DNA from 2 places in the Paenibacillus sp. DRB1-1 genome. Region 2 is predicted to be linked to the other one. Evidence: predicted binding sites of a transcription regulator. Region 2 holds the regulator's gene; the other holds the start of a gene.

Region 1 (4,434 bases), 940 kb from region 2:
ATGTCAAAATCGCTCTTGGACGTAGCAGGTGGCGGGACAGAGATACAATCGGGGCAAGTAACAGTGAAAGTTCAGGTGTCGGCTCAATACGAAATGAACTAATATAGATCATCAAACGAAGCCACAAGCGGCCAGCATCATGTGCAGGCTGGCTTGCTGGCTTTTTTTGTATACCGAAACCTTTTTGTAATGAGTCTGTCATAGCTAAGGGTTATTAGGTGTACATATTGAAATCGGAGAGTGTACAGATTGTAAACTACATACAATAGGGTATAGATATAATAATAAAAGTAGTTATCACACATAGACAATACAGATCATTAACAGGAGGAATATTTAATATGAGTAAGCATGCAAAAAAATGGGGTTCAGCACTGCTGGCGGCAGGGATTTTCGCAGGAGTCACAGCTGTTCCCGTTTCCTATATCCAGGCAGCATCGACGAAACAGCAGCAAGCGACAACACAGCAACCAGGAATCACCATCCAATGGAATGGTAAAACGTTGCCCGCTAAAGGTGTCCAAGTGAACGGGAGTACAATGATTCCGGTGGCCGCACTGCGCGACAGCTTGGGGATTCCAGTAAGCTATGATGCGAAAACAGCGACATATACCGTAGGTAGCGGGTACAATAAACTTTACATTATGGCTTCTTCCTCGGATGCCTACGTCAACGTCAATGGAATCAATACACGTAGTATGGATGCCAAACAGATCGCTGGGAAGCTATATATTCCTATGAGTTTGCTGAAAGACTATCTGGGCATAGATGCTCAATGGAATGCAGCTCAGAAAACAGTAACGCTGAGTAAAAGCCAGCTAAATCCGATTACAATTGCGTCTCAAACACTTCCAGCTTCGAGTAGTGCGAAGGTGTCCTACAAGATTAAGTACCCGCAAATCAGCGGTAGCCAGCTGAATTCTGAGGCTCAACAGGCCATTAACAATGTGCTTAAAAAGCATGCAGAAGGTATATTGGCAGCAGGCAAAAAGATGATGGCTGAGGGAGAGGCTACAACAGAAAGACCGTATGAGTTTGGAAATGATTTTGCGATTGCCTATAACAAAGATGGTATTCTGAGTGTGATTATGCAGGACTACTCGTATACGGGTGGCGCACATGGCATGACGGCACGTAAAGGATATACGTTTTCGCTCGCTGATGGTAAACTGCAGCAATTGTCTGACGTATTGAAGGCAAATCCGAACTACAAAAAGTTCCTCAATGCTGATTTGAAGAAAAAAATCGATGCACTTCAGGCTGGCGAAGGATTCGGCAAATTTAAAGAGCTGGCGGCAGATCAGAATTTTTATGTGACGAACAGTGGAGTAACAATCGTGTTTGATTTGTATGATTATGCGCCATACGCGTATGGAATTCCGGAGTTTACCTACTCGTTCGGTCAATTGCTGCCTCAAGGCGAAAAGCCTTTTGCGGGACAGAATGAATAGTAGAAATAAATAAGTCCAATTGTCTATAACCTAAAAAACAATAATGCAAAAAAGCTGCCTACCGGATAAGAAAGTCCGGAGCAGCTTTTTCATTTACCAGTTATCGAAAGAGGTGAATTTCTTCTCTTATACACCTTCTGGAGAGGAGCTAGTTAGCACTTTATCAATAATACCGTATTCCTTGGCATCATCAGCAGACATGAAGTAGTCACGGTCTGTATCTTTTTCAATGCGCTCCAGTGGTTGGCCTGTGCGATCTGCGAGAATGCGGTTCAGTTTATCACGCATTTTCAGAATGCGGCGTGCGCGGATTTCGATATCCGTTGCCTGACCTTGTGCACCACCCAGTGGTTGGTGAATCATAATTTCACTGTTTGGCAAAGCGAAACGTTTACCTTTGGCGCCTGCATTCAGCAAAAACGCGCCCATGGAAGCCGCCATACCTACGCAAATCGTAGATACGTCAGGTTTAATATATTGCATCGTATCGAAAATGGCCATACCAGCTGTAATGGAACCGCCAGGGCTGTTAATATACAAGTGAATATCTTTTTCAGGATCTTCGGCAGCCAAAAACAGCATTTGCGCAATTATAGAGTTGGCTACAACGTCATTGACGTCCGAGCCTAACAAAATAATGCGATCCTTTAACAGTCTGGAATAAATGTCATAGGCGCGTTCGCCGCGGTTACTTTGTTCTACTACCATTGGAACATAGCTCACGTCAAAAAACCTCCCTTAAATATCGTTAGTGGATTTGGTGGACATGCCGATTACACGTCCCTTATTTATAAACTGTTACCGTAATAACCACATGATAAACAATTTCAAACAAAAAGTCAAAGAAAGTCAAACTAATGATTAAAAAAAAGAGCCCTCAGCGCTCTTATTGGTTAAAACATTATATAGAAGCATCTAAGCGTTCATTTAAAATGGCGCGCCCGCGAGGAATCGAACCTCGATCTCAGGCTCCGGAGGCCTACGTCATATCCGTTGGACCACGGGCGCATAGTTGATTCAATGCAAACAACTAACTAATTAAACAGCTAATTGGAAACAAAGATGATTATATGATATACAGCAGTGAATTGCAAGCTTTTATTAAATGCGCATATTCAGATAAATGGTTGAGAAATATAGGTTCAGATAGACTTGCATATGGAGCAAATATTGGTTAAGATATACGTGGGACTTAAAAAGTTATCCCGGGACGTTTTGAGACCAGTTAGAGATAGAGCATTAGAGACAGAACTTAGAAGTGTGCGGGAGTGGAAAGCATGCGAAAGATATTAGAAATACAGAAGCAGCTTCTGCCCGACCTCATGGATGTTTTGAAAAAAAGGTACACGATCCTGCATCAGATTATGCTGTCCGATGTTGTTGGACGCAGAACACTGGCAGCTTCACTGAACATGACTGAGCGCGTGTTGCGCGCCGAAACCGATCTTCTTAAAGCTCAGGGGCTAATTGAGATTGAGAGTGTAGGCATGAAGGTGAGCAAAGCAGGACTGGATCTGCTGGAACAGCTGGAGCCGATTGCGAACAACTTGTTCGGCCTGTCCCAATTGGAGGACCAGATTCGTCAAGCCTATGGTTTGAGGAAGGTGGTTGTCGTTCCAGGGGATTCGGATGCTTCTCCGTTAACAAAGCAGGAGCTGGGGCGCGCTGGAGCAAAAGCGTTGCTGAGTGTTATGGACGACGAGGATGTGGTCGCTGTAACAGGTGGCACGACAATTGCCGACGTGGCGGAACAACTGGCACTACCTTCTAATGGCCCACTTAAGGGTGGGTGGTTTGTACCGGCACGCGGGGGTTTGGGAGAAAGCATGGAAATGCAGGCCAACACAATTGCTTCCACAATGGCTCGCAAGGTAGGCGCTCAATACCGTCTGCTCCATGTACCGGATTTGCTCAGCAATCATGCTTACAACTCCTTGCTTGAAGATACGAACATTCAGGATATATTGAACCTGATTCGCGAGAGTCGTATCATCATTCACGGGATAGGCAACGCCATAGCGATGGCACATAGACGTAAACTTGATCCCGAAACCTTTGCCCAGATCAGCAGTGAAGGAGCGGTAGCCGAATCGTTTGGTTATTACTTTAACGAAGATGGCGTCGTTGTTCACAGAATGCTGACGCTTGGACTCCGATTGGAGGACATTAGGCGTACCGATACGGTTCTAGGTGTAGCTGGAGGCAAAAACAAGGCGGCCGCTATTCATGCGGTACTGCGTTTCGGGCAAGAGGACATTCTAGTCACCGACGAAGGCGCTGCTGTTGAGATTGTAAGTCGTTATTTAAATGATTAATATAGGATTTATGAATAATGTTGTCTTGACGGGCTTTCGGGTCTGTCTTGAATATATAAAACTAAACTAAACGAACTTTGGGAGGAACTCACTCATGACAGTTAAAGTTGGTATTAACGGTTTCGGACGTATTGGACGCCTTGCTTTCCGCCGGATTCAAAACGTGGAAGGTATTGAAGTAGTAGCAATCAATGACTTGACAGATTCCAAAATGTTGGCACATTTGTTGAAATATGATACAACACAAGGTAATTTCCAAGGACAAGTAGAAGTACATGACGGCTTCTTCAAAGTAAACGGTAAAGAAGTTAAAGTTTTGGCTAACCGCAACCCTGAAGAACTGCCTTGGGGAGACCTGGGTGTAGACATCGTTCTGGAATGTACAGGTTTCTTCACAACTAAAGAAGCTGCTGAGAAACATTTGAAAGGCGGCGCTAAAAAAGTTGTTATCTCCGCTCCAGCTACTGGCGACATGAAAACTGTCGTTTACAACGTAAACCATGAAATTCTGGACGGAACTGAAACTGTAATCTCCGGTGCTTCTTGCACAACAAACTGCCTGGCTCCTATGGCTAAAACACTGCAAGATAAATTTGGTATCGTTGAAGGTTTGATGACTACAATTCATGCTTACACTGGCGACCAAAACACTTTGGATGCTCCACATG
Region 2 (4,434 bases):
AATTATCTCAATATGCTTTTCAGTTTACAATGTCCCTGGAGGATCTGGAAAAATCCAAGAAGAAATTCAAACCAGAGCAAACATGGGGAATATTCGACGGACATGACTTGAATGCTAAATTGACTTTGTTACCCCTACAGGTATACATAAACGGTCAGGTTTTTGATATGGGGGGCATTGCTGGTGTGGCAACGTGGCCAGAAAAGCGTCGCGGAGGCATGGTGTCACGTTTGTTGACGCATGCGCTTGAAGAGATGAAGTCTGCGGGACAAAGCCTTTCTTTTCTGCATCCATTCTCCTTTGCCTTCTATCGTAAATTTGGTTGGGAAACGTATATTGAATATAAAAAGTACGTCATTCCCATTGATAAATTCCCTGCAAAACTTAAAACAGAAGGTACAGTCAAACGCGATGTCAAAGATATTTCAGAACTGGACCAAGTGTATCAAGCGTATGCATCTCGTTATAATGGCACGCTGGTACGAGATAAGGAATGGTGGCAAGAGCGGATTTTAAATGAGAACTATCGAACTGCGGTATATTACTCAGAATCAGGCGATCCTCAGGGATATGCGCTATACAAAATTGAAGATAAACAGTTGAATTGTGATGAGTTGGTATATGAAAATGAGACGGCTCGTCGGGCTTTATGGACTTATTTTGCAAATCATGACTCAATGATAGCCCAAGGTAAATTTAATTACGTTCCAGCAGATGACAATCTGCCATTTTTACTCGATGATCCACGAATTCAACAAGAAACTGTGCCTTATTTTATGGGTCGTATTGTGGATGCAGCTGCTTTTATAGAAAGATACCCTTTTGAACAGATTGGAGAAGAAACAAGTTTAACCTTAAATCTGACTGATCGGTATGCTCCATGGAATGATGGATTATGGAGATTAACGATTACTACGGAGGGGCAAGGACATCTGGAGAGAGTGGATATAAGCAATTCATCTGAAAACGCCATAGTAGCTGACTTGAAACTTGGGATTCAGTCACTGACGACTCTGATGCTTGGCTACCAGCAGGCTGATGATCTGTATAATTGGGGGCGTATTGAAGGCAGCAGTGAGTCTGTGTCTGCCCTTAAACGTGTAATACCGGTAAAACAAACGTTCTTATTGGATTTTTTCTGATAAAGGCCATTTAGTTCTTCTTAAGCTTCATCTTTCAGGGAACATGACTTGTGTGGTTATCAAAATTTTCAAAACTCTTTCTGTAATGGGAAGAGTTTTTTTATGATATTGTATAAAACATAATTAGATTGCGAAAAATGGTATTGACCCCTTGGCAAAAATGAATAATGTGCTATAATATGAATATAGTCAAAGAAAGTCAAAGTCAATCAAACCTCGTGTGATTCTGTAGAAGTATTATGTTGATGGATTGGCTGTATAAGGTAATTTTGATAGCAAAGAAGTAAATGAGGATCGAAATGATTTGCGTATAGATAGGAGCTGACTCTTATGAACATAAGAGAAGTGTATGATTAATCGCAAATAAAGGCCACACTAGAGACAAAACGGTACAATTCCAATGGATTTAGATCAGGCAATAGCCTGAATACAGCTTAGATTCGTGACTTTACCGTTTGGTTAAGTTCAATATACGGCGGACTCTGTGGAGCGTAAAATGTACTTGAATACTTGCGTTTCCGTTAGTGGAGGATGATGAAATGCGCAATGTTTCCGATATTATTGAACAATATTTGAAGAGTATATTGCTGGAAAGTCCCCAAGGTTTAGTGGAGATTCAGCGCAATGATCTGGCTGACCGCTTTTCCTGCGTGCCGTCGCAAATTAATTATGTAATTAGCACCCGGTTTACGCTGGAAAAAGGCTATGTAGTGGAAAGTAAACGCGGTGGCGGGGGCTACATTCGTATTCAGCGAATTCAGCTGCCTGCACAGCATGCCATCCATACACATCTTCATCAGAGCATCGGGGAGGAAATAAGCCAATCGGCAGCCGAAGGACTGATTTATCAGTTAGAGGAAGCCCATTTTTTAAGCAAAAGGGAAGCTAATCTAATGAAGGCTGCTTTATCAAGGGATACATTATTACTGAAGCTTCCCTATCGTGATCAACTGCGAGCAAGATTGCTTAAGGCTATGCTGATCTCGTTGCTGGCGACCAAATAGTATGTGAATAGAGACTAACGTTTGGATGTAGGGATTGGTATAAATCCTGACATTGAAGGAGGTGCTTTTATGCTGTGCCAAGAATGTAATATGCGGCCGGCAACTTTGCATTTCACCAAAATTGTGAATGGCGAAAAGACAGAGTTTCATATTTGTGAGACGTGTGCCAAGGAAAAAGGGGAGATGATCCCTGGAACACCTAACGGCTTTTCGATTCATAGCTTGTTGTCGGGGATGTTGGATTTTGACTCCAGTACAAAGAGCCAGTCTCCAGGCCACAGTGGTCCGCAGAACCTGCAATGCAAGGATTGTGGCATGACCTATGCACAGTTTAGTAAGCTGGGACGTTTCGGATGCCCATCGTGCTATCAATATTTTGATAGTCGTCTGGACCCTCTGTTCAAGCGTGTGCATGGCAGTACGAATCATGTTGGTAAAGTTCCGGTTCGCACTGGAGGCCGACTGAAGGTTAAACGGCAAATTGACGATTTGAAAAAAGAGATGCAACAGCATATTGTACAGGAAGAATTTGAATCAGCTGCTGAGCTTAGGGATCAAATCAGAGAGCTTGAAAAAGAAATGACTGAAGAGTAAAGTTTGTGAAGAGTAGGAGGGATGCGTAATGCCCAATATTCGGTTTACGGAGAAGCCGCTAAGTGACTGGATGCGTGGTGATGCTGCGGATTCGGAGATTGTCATTAGCAGCCGGGTGAGAATTGCGCGTAACTTGCAGCATCTGCCTTTTCCCATGCTTGCTACCAATCAGCAGTCGGAAGAAGCACTTCAACGCTTGACGGATATCCTTCAGTATGATGATTTAGGCGGTTTTGGTACTTTTCATACGTTGAAAATATCCGAGTTGGATGAGATCGACAAGCAGGTGCTGGTTGAGAAGCATTTGATAAGTCCAAATTTGGCGAACGAATCTCGTAACGGTGCTGTTTTAATTAGCGATGATGAATCGGTTAGTGTTATGATAAACGAAGAGGATCATCTGCGTATCCAGTGCTTATATCCGGGATGTCAGGTTAGGGAAGCTTGGGAACGCGCTATGGTTATTGATGATGCATTTGAAGCGCATGTTGATTATGCATTTGATGATCGGAGAGGTTTTCTGACCAGTTGTCCGACGAATGTCGGCACAGGTATGAGAGCTTCGGTGATGATGCATTTGCCTGCATTAGTTATGACTCATCAAATCAATCGTATATTGTCTGCTGTTTCACAGGTAGGTCTTACAGTTCGTGGCATTTACGGTGAAGGCAGCGAAGCGGTCGGAAATTTGTTTCAGGTATCTAATCAGATTACACTGGGACAAACCGAAGCGGAGATTATTGAGAATCTACATGGCGTGGTGCTACAAATTATTGAGCACGAGCGTTCTGCCAGAGAAAGGCTAATGAATGAATCTATGCTGCGAATTACAGATCGGGTGATGCGTTCATTCGGTATTTTGTCATATGCAGCAGTATTGGATTCCAAGGAGGCTGCACAGCGGCTATCCGATGTACGTCTTGGCGTAGATTTAGGAATTTTGGAGCGTCCTTCCACCGCAGCGATGAATGAGCTGAATGTGATGACACAACCCGGGTTCCTGCAAAAAAGCTTTGGGGATAAAATGAATACCGAAGAGCGCGATATGTACCGGGCGAAGCTGATCCGGCAAAAATTAGGCACAACCCTTTAATATATAGAATGATCTGAAATACACACTGTGGAGGTGCAGGATATATGATGTTTGGAAGATTTACGGAACGTGCACAGAAAGTGCTTGCTTTGGCTCAGGAAGAAGCTGTTCGATTGGGACACAACAACATTGGCACAGAGCACATTTTGCTAGGCCTCATTCGTGAAGGTGAAGGAATAGCCGCGAAAGCCTTAATCGGTTTAGGGCTGGGACTGGAAAAGATCCAGGATGAAGTGGAAACGCTGATTGGACGCGGTCAAGAGCAACCGACGAACATTGCCTATACTCCACGCGCCAAAAAAGTCATCGAACTGTCTATGGATGAAGCCCGCAAACTGGGCCATACCTATGTAGGTACAGAACATATTTTGCTTGGTCTTATTCGTGAAGGCGAAGGCGTAGCAGCACGTGTACTGAACAACCTGGGCATCAGTCTGAATAAAGCGCGTCAGCAAGTGCTTCAATTGCTCGGCAGTAGCGAAGCTGTTTCCAGCCATCACGGTGCTCCAGCTAATGTCAGCACGCCAACTCTGGACAGTCTGGCACGCGATCTGACGGCATCTGCGAAGGAAAACAACCTGGACCCTGTTATTGGGCGTAG

Evidence for each region. Region 2 encodes CtsR, which represses protease genes until heat stress. Its sites were predicted from a motif close to ATGGTCAATAAAGGTCAAACA; they were not measured.
Region 1: the regulator CtsR is predicted to act here: its motif matches at 2,287-2,307, upstream of clpP (ATP-dependent Clp endopeptidase proteolytic subunit ClpP).

What each region holds. Positions count from the first base shown of each region.
Region 1 covers NZ_JBODQH010000001.1:2,317,132-2,321,565, reverse strand. Annotated here, with positions in the region: gene ACQW03_RS10240 (SIMPL domain-containing protein) at 1-102, shown strand, start outside; gene ACQW03_RS10235 (PdaC/SigV domain-containing protein) at 342-1,451, shown strand; gene clpP (ATP-dependent Clp endopeptidase proteolytic subunit ClpP) at 1,578-2,174, opposite strand; tRNA gene ACQW03_RS10225 (tRNA-Arg) at 2,385-2,459, opposite strand; gene ACQW03_RS10220 (sugar-binding transcriptional regulator) at 2,729-3,766, shown strand; gene gap (type I glyceraldehyde-3-phosphate dehydrogenase) at 3,861-4,434, shown strand, end outside.
Region 2 covers NZ_JBODQH010000001.1:3,253,612-3,258,045, forward strand. Annotated here, with positions in the region: gene ACQW03_RS14340 (GNAT family N-acetyltransferase) at 1-1,142, shown strand, start outside; gene ACQW03_RS14345 (CtsR family transcriptional regulator) at 1,682-2,146, shown strand; gene ACQW03_RS14350 (UvrB/UvrC motif-containing protein) at 2,216-2,740, shown strand; gene ACQW03_RS14355 (protein arginine kinase) at 2,769-3,833, shown strand; gene clpC (ATP-dependent protease ATP-binding subunit ClpC) at 3,878-4,434, shown strand, end outside.